DNA from 2 places in the Lysinibacillus sp. CD3-6 genome. Region 2 is predicted to be linked to the other one. Evidence: riboswitches for the same ligand, from Rfam matches in the RefSeq annotation. Region 2 holds a riboswitch; the other holds the start of a gene.
The links. A riboswitch is a leader RNA that binds a small molecule or an ion and turns the genes downstream of it on or off. The one in region 2 is predicted to bind cyclic di-AMP.

Region 1: it holds a riboswitch for cyclic di-AMP, as region 2 does, so the genes downstream of both, FH508_RS06675 (MFS transporter) here and FH508_RS01240 (APC family permease) in region 2, are expected to answer to the same signal.

What each region holds. Positions count from the first base shown of each region.
Region 1 covers NZ_CP085880.1:1,416,547-1,425,880, reverse strand. Annotated here, with positions in the region: gene FH508_RS06705 (aldo/keto reductase) at 78-977, shown strand; gene FH508_RS06700 (VanZ family protein) at 974-1,438, shown strand; gene FH508_RS06695 (YqkE family protein) at 1,644-1,910, opposite strand; gene FH508_RS06690 (acetyl-CoA C-acetyltransferase) at 1,933-3,117, opposite strand; gene FH508_RS06685 (alpha/beta hydrolase) at 3,369-4,340, shown strand; gene FH508_RS06680 (S-ribosylhomocysteine lyase) at 4,409-4,879, opposite strand; cyclic di-AMP (ydaO/yuaA leader) riboswitch at 5,174-5,320, shown strand; gene FH508_RS06675 (MFS transporter) at 5,556-6,824, shown strand; gene FH508_RS06670 (M20 metallopeptidase family protein) at 6,839-8,011, shown strand; gene FH508_RS06665 (hypothetical protein) at 8,090-8,278, opposite strand; gene FH508_RS06660 (NCS1 family transporter) at 8,369-9,334, opposite strand, start outside.
Region 2 covers NZ_CP085880.1:248,554-257,496, forward strand. Annotated here, with positions in the region: gene FH508_RS01200 (amino acid permease) at 1-939, shown strand, start outside; gene FH508_RS01205 (hypothetical protein) at 942-1,226, shown strand; gene FH508_RS01210 (purine-cytosine permease family protein) at 1,307-2,686, opposite strand; gene FH508_RS01215 (class II histone deacetylase) at 2,739-3,857, opposite strand; gene FH508_RS01220 (TetR/AcrR family transcriptional regulator) at 4,183-4,770, shown strand; gene FH508_RS01225 (DMT family transporter) at 4,982-5,329, shown strand; gene FH508_RS01230 (DMT family transporter) at 5,331-5,645, shown strand; gene FH508_RS01235 (Nramp family divalent metal transporter) at 5,768-7,033, opposite strand; cyclic di-AMP (ydaO/yuaA leader) riboswitch at 7,357-7,503, shown strand; gene FH508_RS01240 (APC family permease) at 7,683-8,943, shown strand, end outside.

The DNA.
Region 1 (9,334 bases), 1.2 Mb from region 2:
TGCCTATAACCTCGCTTGTTCTTCAGATATGTTCATTGTACCATTACAAGTAGAGAAATCGAAGGAGGGGCATTCGTATGAAAAAAAGACAGCTCGGTTCAAGTAATTTATATATTTCAGAAATTAGTTTAGGAGGTATGTCTCTTTCGACAGACAAACAAAAGGCAGCAGCCATCGTTGATATGGCTTTAGATGCTGGTATTAACTATATTGACACTGCCGATTTATATGATTTTGGTGCCAACGAACAAATTATTGGCTCCATTTTGGGTAAACGTCGACAAGATGTAATTGTAGCAACGAAAGTAGGCAATCGTTGGACAGAAGGTGTGGAAGGCTGGCATTGGGATGCCTCCCCTGCTTACATTCAAGAGGCGGTTTATAAAAGCCTAAAAAGACTCGGTACAGATTACATCGATGTCTATCAACTACATGGCGGCACAATAGAGGACGATTGGGATGGCATTATGGATACTTTTGAAAACTTGAAAAAAGAAGGTGTCATTCGCGAATATGGTATTTCCTCTATTCGACCAAATGTACTTAAACGTTTTCTACCTGCAAGCGCTGCAAAAAGTGTCATGATGCAATATAGTGCGTTAGATCGTCGCCCTGAAGAATGGCTAGATTTTATTGCGGGTGAAGGTGCTTCAGTAGTAACACGCGGTACCGTTGCAAAAGGCTTACTAACAAACACTTGGAAAGAACGCTTGCAACGCGTTGACGGTTATCAAACCTATACAGCAGATGAATTAACAGCGACATTAACTGACTTAGCAAACCACTATGAGGATTTACATGCATTCGGGCTTGCCTTTAATTTGAAGGAACATGCTATTGCTTCCACTGTGATTGGTGCTAGTTCACAGGAACAACTTGCCCAAACACTGACAGCCTATGAAAAAGTCAATGCCATTACCAACTTTGAAGTAGCCAACACGCTGACAAAAGCGGAACAATACGCAGATCACCGATGAAAAAATGGCTCGTTTTATTGCTCCTTTTAGTTATTCTCGCCATTTCCTCTAGCATGAGCTACGAACAACAGTCTATTATTCCTGAGCTAGAGGAACTGTTGGCTAATAAACCTTTTGAGGCACAACTGTCAGTATTAAAAATTCCATATTGGGATACCGTAGTGTCTGTTGAGGAGCGAGGCTACTTTGAATTTGTAGAATTTCTAATTCGAAAATTCACCCATTTTATAGGTTTTGGCTGTATTGCGCTCGGAATCTACTTTGCATGGGGAAAACGACGTTTTGCTGCGGGTGTCGCCATTGCTCTAACGGCAGTAATTGCAATGCTAGATGAATTCCGCCAAAGCTTTACACCTGGACGCACAATGAACGGGCAAGATGTCCTAGTCGATACAGCTGGCGCTATTGTTTTTATTAGCCTCGTCTTAGCCGTAAAGAAAATACGGATGCTTAAAAAATAAATTTCGTTGGGGCTATCGGCGATTTTAAGCATTCTATCGGCGATTCTCACGGGGCTATCGGCGATTCTCACGGGGTTATCGGCGATTCTCACGGGGTTATCGGCGATTCTCACGGGGCTATCGGCGATTCCTGCCATTCTATCAGCGATTAACTAAAAAACAGTGAATCTCCCAAAAGAGATTCACTGTTTTTACTAATCTAAGACTAAAATTTAGAGCCTTTATCACCGTATTCGTTTAATAATTCTTCAAACGATTTGTTTTTCTCACGTTGCTTACGCTCAAAGGCTAGCTGTGCTTGACGCTCTTCCTCCGCTGCCTGTTCTTTTGCAGATAATGCTTGTTTTGCAGCTTTTAACTTCGCTAACACATCGCCACCTAGCTGATCGGCTAATGTAACAGCTTCTTGCTTTGGTAAACTAGCTGTGTGACGATTATCTACATGCTGTTGTTGTTTTCGTTTTTTTCCCATTGCTTTCACCTTCTTACTTACATTAAGGGCGTTGAACAATTGTTGCTACTCCTTGTCCACCACCGATACATAGTGTAGCAAGGCCTGTTTTTACATCACGCTTCTCCATCTCATGAAGAAGTGTAACTAAAATACGCGCCCCACTTGCACCAATTGGGTGACCAAGAGCAATCGCTCCCCCGTTTACATTTAGTTTATCATGATTGAATGCTAGTTCGCGATCTACAGCAATTGACTGTGCTGCAAATGCTTCATTCGCTTCAATTAAATCTACATCTTCTAAAGATACATTTGCCTTTGCTAATGCTTTTTTCACCGCTGTTACTGGACCAGTACCCATAATGGACGGATCGACGCCTGAGCTCGCATTTGCCGAAATTTGGGCCATTGGCTTAAGCCCTAACTCTAATGCCTTTGCTTTTGACATCACTACAACTGCTGCTGCACCATCGTTAATGCCGGAAGCATTAGCTGCCGTTACTGAGCCGTCCTTTTTAAATGCAGGACGGAGCTTTGATAAAGATTCTGCTGTCACGCCTGCACGCGGAAATTCATCTCGATCAAATATAACAGCGTCGCCTTTTCGTTGTGGAATTTCTACAGCAACGATTTCATCATTAAATTTACCAGCAGCAATAGCCGCTTCTGCACGTTGCTGAGAACGTGCTGCAAAAGTATCTTGCTCCTCACGTGTAATTTCATACGCATCACATAAATTTTCCGCCGTAATGCCCATATGATAATCATTAAATGCACACCATAAACCATCATGAATCATCGTATCCACGACTTTTTGATCGCCCATGCGGAAGCCTTCACGTGCATTTTTCAGTACATACGGTGCTTGGCTCATATTTTCAAAACCACCAGCAACAATAATATCAGCATCCCCTGCTACAATTGCTTGTGCTGCTAAATGTACTGCTTTTAAGCCTGAGCCACATACTTTATTAATTGTTAAAGCAGGAACTGTATTTGGTAATCCTGCTGCTATTGATGCTTGACGAGCCGGATTTTGTCCAAGTCCAGCAGATAAAACATTCCCCATAATGACTTCATCGACTTGTTCACCTGCTACGCCAGCGCGCGCTAATGCTTCTTTAATAACGATACTTCCAAGAGTTGTTGCTGGCACATCCTTTAATGTTCCTTGGAATGAACCGATTGCAGTACGCACGGCACTAACAATCACTACCTCGTTTGTCATAATCATTCTCCCCTTTTCCCCGTTCAAAAATCAACACTGCATGCATATGCTACTAGCAGATAACTATATTTTAACAAATGTTTTGACGATTTTCGATAACAGAAATAATCGCAGTATTTCACAAGTTGTTGTAAAATGTTGTCGTGTTTTAAACAAACGTAGTTGGGAACATTACTATTAAGAAACGTGCATTTCCCTTTTAAGGACAAATGCCTAGACATACAAAGAAAGAAGTCGTGGAGGTATTGAAGATGAAAAAGAAAATGCTTTTATTTTCAGGTATTACAACGACGCTCGCCGCTGCTGCAACAGGGTTGTTCGGCTTTGCGCTTTCCAATAAATTAATGTACATTCAACAAAAAGACCCTGAATTTATTCGTGAACGCGAAACAACTGCCAAACGTTTTGACGAAGCTTGGTACAATAAAAATTTTAAATGCGAATTAAATATTGACTCCCCCAATGGTTACTCCATTCGCGGTATTATGTTCCAACCTCTGCAAACCAATAATACAATGATTATTTGTCACGGCGTTACAGAAAATAAAATCAACTCAGTCAAATACGCACGTCTTTTTGAACGACTAGGATACAACTCCGTAATTTTTGACCATCGAAGACATGGGGACTCGGGTGGTAAAACAACAAGCTATGGCTACTATGAAAAAAATGACTTAGATGCTGTTGTAAAAACCGTCAAAGCGATGATTGGTGATAATGCTATCCTTGGTATTCATGGCGAATCAATGGGTGCGGCAACAATGCTGTTGTATGCGGGAACAGTTGAAGATGGGGCAGATTTTTATATTGCTGATTGTGCTTTTTCAGATTTTTCCATGTTACTTAAACAAATTGCCAAGACAGAATTTAAATACGGTTCAATTATCCCGATTCGCTTCGCCGATTTCTTTATACGACTACGTGATGGGTATTCTTTTAAAAGTGTAACGCCTTCTGAAGCTGTATCACACATCGAAAAGCCCGTTCTCTTTATCCATAGTATTCCAGATACATTTATTCCTGCTTCCATGTCACTCGATTTATATAATAAAAAGACGGGACCGAAAAAATTAAAGCTTTTTGACAAAGGTGCACATGCTCAGTCCTTTAATGAAAATATGGCTGAATACGAAGATCTAATACATGACTTTTTAGAAAGTTTTATTTATCAAAAAATTAATTACGATTCTTCCTCTTCCAATGTCATCCCTTTTCATCGTTAAATGAAAAACCTTGCAAAGCAAAATGTCCATCTACATAACGGACATTTTACAATTTGCAAGGTTTTTTATTATTCTGCAAAAACGATATGCCATTCATCACGTTTTGCCAAAAATTCTTTTGCAAGCGCTTTTGCACCTTCAAGACTATGGCTTGCCGCCCAGCCACATTGCACTTCATTACATGCTGGTACAGCCGTTGCATTCGTCACATCAGTAAATGTTTTTTCTAAAATCGTAAGTAAGTCGTCATAATCATTATGATTAATCAACGATACATAAAAGCCTGTTTGACAACCCATTGGACTGAAATCGACAATATGGTCGGAATAATTGCGAATAAGATCTGCCGATAAATGCTCTAAAGAATGGAGTGCTGGCATTTCCATATGCTCCTTATTAGGTTGTTTGAAGCGAATATCGTATTTATAAACTTCATCGCCACTTTGTCCTACTTTTACACCAGCTAAACGTACATAAGGTGCTTTTACCTTCGTATGGTCTAAATCAAAACTTTCCACATTTGTTTTTTCGCGTTCCATTGCTAACAGCTCCTTTTCTTACAATACTAACTATTATAACGGGTTTTCTATGAAATGTGTAAATTTTTAAAATAGAATGATAATTAAATAGAAGTCTTACACCATTTTTCTAATTAATAACAATCTAAATCTTCTCCTTTTTGAAAAAATATTTTCTTTCTTTTATTTATCGTTTATCTAATACCCTATTTATAAAAGGTTTTATTATGTAAAAAAATTTTTCTTCTCATTTGGCAAAAAAATTTTCTGTATTTACTAACTTTTCTTGTAATAGTAGTATCATAGCAGTTTCAACTTTCTAGATCGCTGAAACCAATGGATGCGGGGGAACCAAATTTTTTGGATGAACATTCAATCCAAGGGGTGAATCCTTGTTAAGGTAGGGCTACTCAAAGGCCCGAATCCGTCAGCTAACCTCGTAAGCGTTAAATGAGAAGGAAGATGGAGCTTGTACTATTTGAAAATGATGTATCTACAGGTCTTAGGGCTTTAAAATACTTATGATCAATACAACCTCCAAAACTCCCCATCATTACTTTTTAATGAATTAGAAAGCGTGATGAAACAATCGTCGGTATCGCCATTTATTATGTTAGAGATAATTGAAAACGGATTCAACGTCACTAATCTACTAGCGGAATGCCCCGATTACTAAGTAAAAACGGAGGAAACCGATATGACTACTCAACAAGAGAAAAAAGGCATCTTTTATGGTTGGTGGATTGTAGTGGCATGTGTCATGATTATGACATTTTTATATGCACCAATTATTAATTTAGTGTCACTTTATACTGTCCCAGTAACGGAAGAATTGGGAATTGGACGGACTGAATTTATGACGTATTACACGATCATGGCTTTAGTATCCATGATTTTTTGCCCAATTGCTGGAAAAGTAATGCGGAAAATGGACATTCGTCTTTATTTGACGATATTTACAACGCTCGGCACCCTTTCCTATGTAGGATTTTCATTTGCGACGACTGCGATGCACTTTTACTTATTCGCAGTGCTAATGGGGGCTTCTTTGGCTGGAGCTGCTCTTATTCCAGCACCAGTATTAATTACAAATTGGTTTAACGAAAAACGTGGATTATGTTTAGGGATTGCACTAGCAGGGAGTGGTCTTGGTGGTGTCATTCTTAGCCCTATTCTAAACTGGCTTATTACAGATTACGGTTGGAGAAGTGCTTACCTCATTACAGGCATTTCAATGTTTGTGTTAATCGTACCTATGGCGTTGTTTGTTATTCGACTTAAGCCTGCAGATAAAGGGCTTGTTCCACTAGGGGAAATAAAAAATAGTGCGACTCCTTCACAATTAGTAGATGGGCTTTCACAAAGAGAAGCACTTAAATCTGTATCATTTTGGGCACTTTGTGCGGCAATTGTTGTCGGTGGTGTTGTCGTCAATGGGATGATTATTAACCTTGCGCCTTATTTAAAGGATATTGGTGGCACACCTCAACATGCTGCGTTATTACTCTCTTTAGGTTCAGCAATGGTAATTATCGGAAAGTTATTAGTCGGTCGCTTATACGATAAATTGGGTACCATTACGACATTACTTATTATTTGTGGTTCTGGTTTAGTAAGCTTTTTATTTTTAATGAGAGGTGACCTATTAATACCTGGTATCCTGTATACGATATTTACGGGATTTGGTGCGACGGCCGTTACAGTTACACCTGCTTACTTAACTTCATCACTATTTGGGGAAAAAGAATATAGCGCGAAATTCGGGATTGTGTCGTTATTCTCCTCACTAGGCGCTGCACTGACACCAATTGTTTCAGGGGCCATTTATAATATTAATCATTCCTATGGATTACTGTTAAATGTCTTAATTGTACTTTCAATCGTTTTATTTGGATTGTTTGTCATTGCCATTAAAACAAAACCTAAAGTTAATACGACTTCAGATATAGAATATTCATTAGACTAGAGAGGTGTATTCATATGACGAAACATGAAACATTACTAATGGCGGAACATTTTCAAGAAGAATTCATTCAGCATCGTAGACATCTACATCAACATCCAGAGATTGGATTCGAACTACCGAATACAGTCGCTTACGTTGAAAAAACATTACTTTCTATGGGTCTAACACCTCAAAAAGTTGGGCAAGCGGGGCTTGTTGTGACGATTGGTAATGGCAATGGGAAAACAATTTTACTAAGAGGCGATATGGACGCATTACCGATGGAGGAAAACACGGATTTACCGTTTAAATCGACAAATGGATTTGCTCATACTTGTGGCCATGACATCCATACGACGTTCATGCTCGGCGCTGCGAAGCTTTTAAAAGAGAAAGAAAAAGATATCAAAGGTACTGTCAAAATCATGTTCCAGCCCGCCGAGGAAATTGGTCTTGGTGCAAGGAATATGATAGAAAATGGCTTACTCGAAAATCCAAAAGTCGATGCTGCCCTTGCCCTCCATGTCACGCCAGATTTAGAAGTAGGGAAATTTGGCTACAAACCAGGCATCGCCGCTTCATCATTAGATGGCTTCTTTCTAAAAGTGCAAGGTAAAGGTGGACACAGCTCTGAGCCGCAAAATGCCATTGATCCATTAATGATTGTCAATGCGATTTACAATCAAATGAATACACTAGTTAGCAAGGAAATCGATCCTAAAGAAAGAGCGGTCCTCGTTATTGGTAAAATGGGTGGCGGCACAGTAGCAAATATTATTCCAGATACAGCACAGTTAGAGGCTACATTACGCTCTTTCAAACCAGAAGTTAGGGATCATCTATTTAATCGAGTTCAAGAAATTATAGATGCGACAGTGAAAATGATGCGCGGAACATATGAATTAAAGACTATCTCTACCCCATCACTATATAATAATGAAGCACTGTGCGAACAAATCGTACCTTTTGTACAAGAAATTGTTGGCGAAAATCATTTACAAGTGGACGCTGAACCATTAGCTGGCACAGAAGATTTCTCTTACATTAGCCAGCAAGTGCCAACAATGTTTATGTGGGCAGGCTCCAATGGGTTAGGTGACAACAACTACCCATTACACAACCCTAATATTATTTTAGACGAAGGTGTTATTCCATTAGGGGTAGCAGTCGTTGTGCATAGTGCGATTAGCTGGTTAAATCAAGCTTAAAACTATCAACTTTCAAAAGTGTAGAAGGTAGACAAACTCAAAATATTTGAGTTCATCTACCTTCTTTTTCTAAAATGGTCATTGTATTTCCATAGGATGAATAGATATGTTTAGGAGCAATACGACAACAAAGCTGATTGCGACTAGTATTGTCACCGCCTTCCATTGGATTTTAAAATCACTCTTTTTCAGTAACAACAATTGATTGATAAAATGAAGGAAAAAAACGATTAGCAACACTACAACAAACTGAAATAGATAATTCATTTTTGTCACTCCTATCTTGAAAAACTGTGCGAAACCCTCTAATGTCTAGTCTTTATTTATATCGGACGTTGCTATCTCTTCTCGACAGTTCTATCTAGCAATTTCCCAATCACGGTTCGCAGATGTTCCTAAATATTCATCAGAGTAATTAGATTCTATTTCTTGTTGCGGGAATTTCTTTAAATACCATTGTTTCATTAGCACATAGTAAATAATTGCCGATAGAGGGAAACCAACGAAATACATATAATCAATAAAGACAATCGCGAGTACACTACTAATGAGCCAAGCAAGCATACCTGCCACGTTTACGCCTCTATTGAATGTAAATTGCCCCTCCTGCCTATACAAATCTTTGACATGTAAACGGCGCTTTCGAAGGATATAGTAATCACAAATAATAACACCTGCTACAGCCGACATAATGGCACCGGAGTACCCTAAGAAACGGAATAACTGCTCTAAAATAATCCAAGGTTGAAACAATGTGCCGATAATTCCCGCTAATATGACACCCCATGTATAGGACAAATGAATGCGCGCACCGGCATTGACAAATGTTAACGACGCCGGAATTAAATTAGAAGCAGTATTCGTTGACCATTGCGCCAATATAACGAGCAATAAGATCATCACCATCACCCAACCTGTTGCAATTTGTTGCACGACTTCAATCGGATTCCAGTTGCCAGTGGCTAAAAAACTAACGGCACCAATAATACCGATAAAGGTTTGGACAGTTGGTAACGCTAATAAGTGAGGAATATAATTATTTTTATTGCGCCGGAACCAATTGCGCTCATTGACTGGTGCTTTTACGTAGCGCGTAATATTCGGAATATCTACGGCAAGTAAAGACCAAAAGCCCATATTTGCCGCCATAATGAGCAACCATGTCGTTTCAGCTGTACTTCCTTCATACGTAAAAATATTTAACCCCTCTTCAGTAGCAATGCTCGATATTTTCACAAAAATCCAAATCGAAATTAAAATAATGGAAGGCGCAGCAATAACAGCAAATCGATCGATTGCTTTAATACCAATGGCCGTATTCGC
Region 2 (8,943 bases):
GTCAGTCTATTGATGATTTTTGGTATTTTAGGAGGACAAGCACCAGTCGGCTTTACGAATTTCTTTATAAGTGATGGTCCATTCCATGGTGGCTTCCTTGCTACATTCGGCATATTTCTAGCAGCAGGCTTCTCGTTCCAAGGGACAGAGCTATTAGGAATCACTGCTGGGGAAACTGATGATCCTGGTAAAAATATTCCGAAAGCGGTTAAGTCAGTCTTTTGGCGAATTATTTTATTTTACATTTTAGCCATTGCAGCAATTGGGATGTTAATTCCATTTACAGATGCTCGTTTATTATCTGAAGATATTGCTGTTTCACCATTCACACTAGTGTTTGACCGCTTAGGTATTGCCTTTGCTGCATCATTAATGAATGCCATTATATTAACAGCGATGTTGTCTGCAGGTAATTCGGGGTTATATGCATCATCACGTATGTTATGGCAATTAGCAGTAGATGGACACGCACCTAAAATTTTCGCAAAGCTTAGCCGTCGCGGAATTCCGATTTACGCATTACTGCTAACATTAGCAGTCGGTTGCCTAGCATTTTTAGCATCATTCTTTGGTGATGGCGTTGTCTATATGTGGCTTTTAAACGCTTCGGGGATGTCAGGCTTCATTGCATGGCTTGGTATTGCATTTAGTCATTATCGCTTCCGTAGAGCGTATGAAGCGCAAGGCTTAGACCTAAAATTACTACCATATAAAGCAAAGCTGTATCCATTCGGACCACTCTTTGCATTTACATTGTGTATGATTGTTGTAATTGGTCAAAATTATACAGCTTTCACAGGTGATTCGGTTGACTGGTATGGTGTCCTTGTTTCTTATATCGGGATACCACTGTTTATCGCCTTGTGGTTGGGCTATAAAATAAAACATAAAACGAAAATGATTCCACTGCAACAGTGTGATTTAAAAGTAGAGAAATAGAAATGAAAGCTGTCCTATTAATTAGAGGGCAGCTTTTTCGCATTCCTTCCGTATTAATGAATGCTGTAGCGGCATCCAGTATGGCACTAATTCCATTGTATTTTGGTATGAAAAAATACTCCGTACCAACAACAATACTGTCCTCTCTGTTGATTGTGATGGTTGTTTCTACAAATACGGGTGCATTTTCATTGAATGATATTATCGTAATCCCGATAACATTAGCAATTATAGGGATAGTCATTGCCTATTTAGCAATCCGCAACATCGAAAAGGTAGATGTTTAATAACATAAGTAAAGCCCCTGTATGAAATTACTATACAGGGGCTTTAAAAAGGCCTGGGGAAGCCTGGCGAACCATATTTATTAATTATTCTCAGGCACACTAGCCGTTGGATAAACATCAACAGAAAGCTTGGCAGGTGCCGTTAATTTAGAAAAGCTAATATATAATAGGAAAGAAACCGCACCACCGACAAGCCATGCAATATCCAATCCATTTAGCATTTTTGCAATAGGACCTACATATAACTCCGTATTAATAAACGGAATTTGAATAAAGATAGTTAACAAGTAAATAATCATTGTAGGTATATTAATTTTTCCGAAAATGCCATCCTTCTTGTTGAACTCATCTGGAGGGTAATGTACTCTCTTTAAAATATAAAAATCAGTTAATGTAATCATACTCCAAGGGATAATAAAGAATAAAATAAACCCTAAGTATAATTGGAAATTAGCCATAAAATTGCTTGAGCTCCAAGTTGCAATAATGGCAATAATAATACCAATTGCGATGGAAGTAATTGTCCGTAGTCTCGCAGATGTTTTAAACGTTAAAAAGTTACTTGCAATCGATAATATAATAATGCCTGCTCCATAAATATTTAAGGAGTTAATAACGAGGACACCAAGAGATAATAATAGTGCAATAATGAAACCTAATGAGCCCATATCTTTAATTTGCGCCATAACGTTACCATTCACAACCATAGTGGCAATGGCTGCACCTAAAACCATTAACCAAACTGAACTAGCAAAGCTTCCAAGGTAACTATAAGTAAATACCTTTTTAGATTGTGAAGGATGGATAAATCTTGAATGGTCAGATACATATGGACCATATGTAATCTGCCATGTTACACAAATGGAAGTCATTAATAAAAACTGGCTGAAAGAAAAATTACCAGCATTTAAAAGCTCCATTGAAACATTCGTTAAAATCATAATCGACAAAATAATAAATACTACTGTAAAGCCAATTGTATAGATTTTCATCGACTTTTGAAGTAAGCCTTGTCCAAAAATAGCTAGTAATACCATTGGGATTAGACTTACAATAACCGTTACGTTCATATTAAGGCCAAGTGTTTCCTGCATTCCTTGTCCAACTAGAACGGTATTTGTAGCTCCGTAGCCTAAATACATGATTAGAATGATTAACATTGGCAATATAGCTCCGAAGTAGCCAAATTGTGCTCTACTTTGTACTACTTGCGGTAAACCTGCTTTAGGACCAGTGGCAGAATGGAGTGCCATAATTGCAGCTCCTATGCCGTGTCCTAATAGGATAGCAACAAGTGACCACCAAAAATTCAACCCTAATACGATAGCTAGAGATCCTGTTACAAGTGTTGTTGAAACGGTACTTGCGGCAAACCATGTAAAAAATAGCTCTTTGGCAGTGCCATTACGCTGTTCTAAAGGAATATGTTCATAACTAATTTCCTCGATAGAATTGCTCATAGATACCCTCCCTCTTAATAATTATTTTTAATATAATAATAGTGTTTACAATTTAAACAGTAACTTTTAATGATGGCCAATAAGCTGATTGGATTGAAATAACCTCATTGATTGCTTTCTTTTCTACTTCGTTTACAAAATCGGGATATCCTTGTGAATCTTGGAATGGATCCTCTACATCACTTTTCACGCCACATAATTCTTCAATAATGCGCAATGTACAAAATGGAACGTAAGCGTTACTGTAACCACCTTCATGACAGAAGACGATTTTTCCATCCGTATGCTTATTAGCTAAGTTCATCATAATTTTTGTTAACTCTGCAAAGCCTTCAGCAGTCATGTTCATGCGTCCAAGTGGATCAAACATGCCTGGATCTTGACCAGCAGAAATAATAATAAGCTCAGGTTTATAATCGTTGACAATAGGTTCCACAATGGACTTAAATGCTTCAATATAGCCTGCATTTCCTGTGCCTGGAGGAAGTGGAATGTTGACGTTAAATCCTTTTCCGTCAGCTTCACCTACGTTCTCTGCATAACCCGTATTATTCGGGAAACTTAAATGCTGATGTACTGAGAAGAATAAAACACCATCTGTATCATAGAAAGCACTTTCTGTTCCATTACCATGGTGAACATCCCAATCTAACACCATAACTCGTTCTAAATTGTATTTTTGCTTTGCGTATTTGGCAGCAATCGCAACGTTATTGAAAATACAGAAGCCGATGCCTTTTGCAGCCTCTGCATGATGGCCAGGTGGGCGAGTTAATGCATAAACATTATCGACTTCACCATTCATCACAACATCAACCGCTTTTAAAGCACCACCAGTTGACAGTAAAGCAATTTCATAAGAACCTCTACCAACAATGGCGTGATCTCCTGCGTCTCCGCCAGTTGTATCGCTTAAATGTTTCACTTTATCTACATATTCTTTTGTATGGAACATTTCAATTTCCTCACGTGTAGCAGGACGTGGCTCAATTTGTTCTAATTTTTTCATTAGACCACACCGGTTAAGTAAATTATTAATACGTCTCTTTGTTGAAGGATGTTCGACAAACACATCTGTTTCTAAGTAACCACCCGAAGGTAAATATAATGTTCCGCTACCGTTGTCGTGCCAGAAATAACTTTCGTCAAAAATATAACCTGTTTTCATCATCAATTCCGCCCCTTTGATTAAAAAATAATACCGATTTGCACCTTGTAACACACCCCTTGTCAAGGTGGAAAATGGTACTTACCGTTATGAAAATACTAGCTGAGGGAGATTTTTTCTTAAAATGAATTTCAGTCATCTTCCTTGGGATAAAATTTAAATGAATCTCGTTCATTTGTCAAACTAATTTTTTAAAATTACCAAAATTAAATAAATTTTTCAGGCCCATTATAGGAAATGATTCCTTTTCGTTAAAAGAAAGAGGTTGAATTCTATTTTTGTTTAGATTACAATTTTTAAAAATTCATGATTTTTTAGGGGGCGCATAATGGATAAGGAAAAACGTATCGTAACCTCTGCTATTCAATTGTTTAAAGAACAAGGTATCGACAAAATAAAAATTGCTGATATTGTAAAAAGGGCTGGTATCGCACAAGGAACTTTTTATTTGTATTTCCCTTCAAAAATGTCCTTAATGCCCGCCATAGCTAAAGTAATGGTCGACAATATATTTGAGGCAATTCAAAAAAACGTGGATGAGCAAGCACCACTAATTGAAAAATTTAATCAATTAATAGATACAATATTTATGATGACGAGAGAGCATAAGGAACTTGTAGCCATTATTTATGCTGGATTGTCAGCTTCTGATTATTTAAAGGACTGGGTAAATGCGTATACACCTTACTATAATTGGCTAAGAAATGAGTTGGACAAAGCAAAGACGAAAGGTGAAATTTTAATAGCCATTGATTCTTATGCTACGTCAAAGATGGTATTTGGATTAATAGAGGCTGCTGCAGAGCGAGCTTATTTATTTGATTCAAAAGAAGAAGTGCTAATCGATGAGGATAAAAAAGATTTATTAGAATTTATTTGTAATGCGTTAGTCGTAAACAAAGCTGTTATAAAATAAGCAAACAGAGATGAAACATATTACAGTGAATTTTTGATATATAAGTGGTAAACCATATATGCTCTTATTTGTAGTATTACGTTGCTATAAAAAGGGAAATACATGTCTTTAGATCCGAATTAAAAAGCGGATTTTTACTAAATTTTCTAGGTGGTTCTTGTTGCAGTAAAAATGAATGAAGTTCAGTCATTATTATTTTGGAGGTTTTTTTATGGGAAAAGCTTGGCTGTATGTAGGGTTAACTAGTTTTTTTGAATTAATTTGGATTTATGGCTTCAATGTGGCTGCTCATTGGTGGGAGTGGCTATTAATCGTTATATTTATTGGGCTTGATTTGCACTTTTTATCAAAGGCATGCGAGAAATTACCAACTGGAACAGTGTATGCAATATTTGCAGCAATTGGCACAATGGGAACGACCTTGATGGATGTATTAATATTCAATCAAGTAGTCAGTATCGGTAAGCTTCTCTTTATTTTTATATTAATTGTAGGTGTTATTGGTTTAAAAGTTGCTGACTCTGTTGAAGAACATAAACGTGCAAAAGAGGTGATATAGTATGGGATGGCTTTTTGTTTTTTTAGCTGCATCGAGTGAGCTTGTATCTGTTATTGGACTGAAAAAATATAGTACAAAAAAGGGATTTATCAGCATGGTGCTCTATGTAGGAGGATTTGCTGCGTCACTTACATTTTTATATAAATCATTTGAATTTTTACAAACGAGTACGGCTTATGCGGTATGGATAGGCATTGGAACGGCAGGGGCGGTCTTAATCAATATGATGTTTTTTGGTGAGTCAAAAAGTAAAGGCCGCTTAGCAAGTGTATGCTGTATCATCATTGGTGTCGTAGGGTTAAAGGCACTTTCTTAAAAGCGAGAGTCTAAGACAAAGAGAAAAAGTGATAGATTGACTGCCGTCAATCTATCACTTTTTTGCTATGCCGTGGATGTTCGCTACGGTGAGTGTAATTGTATGAGTGCCTGGCACCCATCCTAAGCAAATAGTGTTTCCCATAATAAGTAAATATTTAACGTAACTACTATTACAACGACAAACCACCCAAGTATAGTTGTGATACGGTGATTGACTAGGCTACCCATAATGTCCTTTTTACTTGTAAACATCACAAGCGGGATAAGCGCAAAAGCAATACCGAATGACAGGATTACTTGACTTAAAACAAGCGCATAAGTGGCATTGACACCCGCTGCAATAATAGCCAAAGGTGGAATCATTGTAATTGCTCTACGTAAATATAGAGGGATTTTTCGTTGTATGAAGCCTTGCATAACAACGTCGCCTGCTAATGTACCAACAGAAGAGCTTGCAAGCCCTGCAATGAGTAATCCAAGTCCGAAAGATACTGCCGCCATCGGTCCAAGAGCCTCTCGTAATCCGTTATAGGCGATATCTAAATCTTCAACTACTAGGCCTTGCGTATGGAACACTGCTGCTGCAATGATTAGCATACTCATGTTAATCGCACCAGCAATAATCATTGCAATCACAATATCGATAAACTCAAAGCGGAAAATACGTCGTTTTTCATTATCATTGCGACCAACGACACGACTTTGTGTTAAAGAAGAGTGCAAATAGATTGCGTGGGGCATAACGGTTGCCCCTAAAATACCTGTTGCAAGTAACAGTGAATCGACACCGTCAAATTGTGGTGTCAGCATGCCTATTGTTACATCACCCCAATTTGGTTGAGCTAAAAATGTCTGGAACGCAAATGCTAACACAACAATTAGCACCATTCCTGAAATACCTGCTTCAAATGCTCTAAAGCCTCTGCGCTGTAGCTCTAAAATTGCAAATGAACCAATTGCTGTAATAAGTGCGGCAGGTAGCATCGGAATATCAAATAATAAGTATAGACCGAGGGCAGCCCCGATAAATTCTGCTAGGTCTGTAGCAATAATTACAAGTTCAGCCTGTATCCATAAAAATATAGAAGTTTTTTTAGAAAAATTCTCCCTTGCTACTTCAGGTAAGTTTTTCCCAGTAGCAATACCAAGTTTTGCTGATAAAGACTGAATCAGCACAGCCATTAAATTTGAAAAGGCAATAACCCAAAGTAGTAAATAACCATACTGCGAGCCCGCTGTAATATTTGTGGCAAAGTTGCCAGGATCTATATAGGCAACCGCTGCAATAAATGCTGGACCGAGAAAGGGTAAAATACGCCGCCAGCCTTTTATGTCTCCATCTAAAACAGCTTCTGCTGCTGGTTTTGTCATCTGTTTATAGGCCATCTTGTTCCCTCGTTTCAAAAAGTATCGTAAATGAAATAAAGTTTCCTATAGGAAAATAATAATACTACTATTCTATAGCTAGAACTTAAAAATGTGAAGAAGTTTGCTCATTATTTTTTTTGTGAATTTTGAAAATCGCCGATAAGGCCAGCGAAATCGCCTGTAAAACAGCGAAAATCGCCGATAAACCACGCCGAATCGCCGATAAACCACTGATATAAGCTTGTCCATGAGGATATAAAAAAATTTACGAAAAAGTGGGCAATATCTTCTTTACTTTTTTTATTTCCAGGCGTAATATGACATCATTATAAAAGTTTCAAATTTCTAAATCGCTGAAGCAATTAAACGCGGGGGACCCAATTTTGATGGATTGTGTAAACAATTCTTGGGGTGAATCTCTTTTTGAAGAGTAGGGCTACTCAGGCCCGAATCCGACAGCTAACCTCGTAAGCGTTAAGAGCAGAAAAGTTGGAGCTTGTCAGACGTTAGAGCGTCTACAAGTCGTATTTAGTGATGACTTGTAGACGTTTTTTTTGATGGCATTCTATACAAAAAAGCCCCAGTAAATAGAAAGAGACCGATTATGCGAAGGTGTAATCGATTTAGAAATGCGAAACACACTCTATGAATCTAGAAGGTGTAAAGGATGAAAAATTCATTCAAACGTTATGTTATCGGTAAACCATTGAAATCCGATGCATTGGGGGAACAAAAGCTAAGTAAAACAAAAGCATTGGCTATATTATCATCTGATGCTTTATCATCAGTAGCATACGGTCCAGAGCAAATTTTAATTGTACTCATGACTGTTAGTACGGTTGCCTTTTGGTATTCGTTACCGATTGCAGCAGGGGTAGTGGTGCTGCTTGTGGCACTCACTTTATCGTATCGACAAGTTATTTTCGCTTATCCACACGGTGGTGGGGCATATGTCGTGTCCCGCGAAAATTTAGGTGTGAATGCAGGACTTGTAGCGGGTGGTTCATTACTCGTTGATTATATTTTAACTGTGGCAGTTAGTGTATCGGCAGGGACAGATGCTATTACTTCAGCATTCCCAAGTTTACATGCCTATAACGTTCCAATTGCTGTGTTTTTTGTTATTTGTTTAACGATATTAAATTTACGTGGGGTTACTGAATCAGCTTCTATTTTAGCGTATCCAGTTTATTTATTTGTCGTTGTCATGTTATTGCTTATCGGCATGGGGATCTATAATGTAGCAACGGGGCAAGTGCCAGCAGATTTACACCCTAAAATTGGGACGCCTGTTGCGGGCATTAGTTTGTTTTTATTATTAAAGGCATTTGCCTCAGGAAGCTCAGCATTAACAGGTGTAGAGGCAATATCAAATGCCATTCCAAATTTCAAAAGTCCTGCACCCGTTAATGCAGCGAAAACGCTATTAGCGATGGGGAGTATTTTAGCAGTACTGTTTATTGGGATTGTCAGTCTAGCTTATTACTACGGAGTCGCTCCGAATGCCCAAGCAACGGTTGTCTCTCAAATTGCTGAAGCGAGTGTTGGACGTAATGTATTTTATTATATTGTGCAAGGAACAACAGCGATGATTTTAGTGCTCGCTGCGAATACAGGTTATTCTGCCTTTCCGTTACTGGCAGTCAATTTATCGAAAGACGGCTTTATTCCAAGAATATTTCAAATTCGTGGCGATCGACTTGGCTATTCCAATGGGATTATGATGCTCGGGCTAGCAGCTATTGTGCTTATTATTTTGTTTGATGGTACAACAGAGCAGTTAATTCCACTCTATGCTGTAGGTGTATTTATACCATTTACATTAGCGCAATCTGGCATGATGCGGAAATGGTGGCGTGAAAAACCTAATGGCTGGGGAGTGAAATTTGTTATCAATACAATAGGGGCAGTTATTTCCTTTGTAGTGG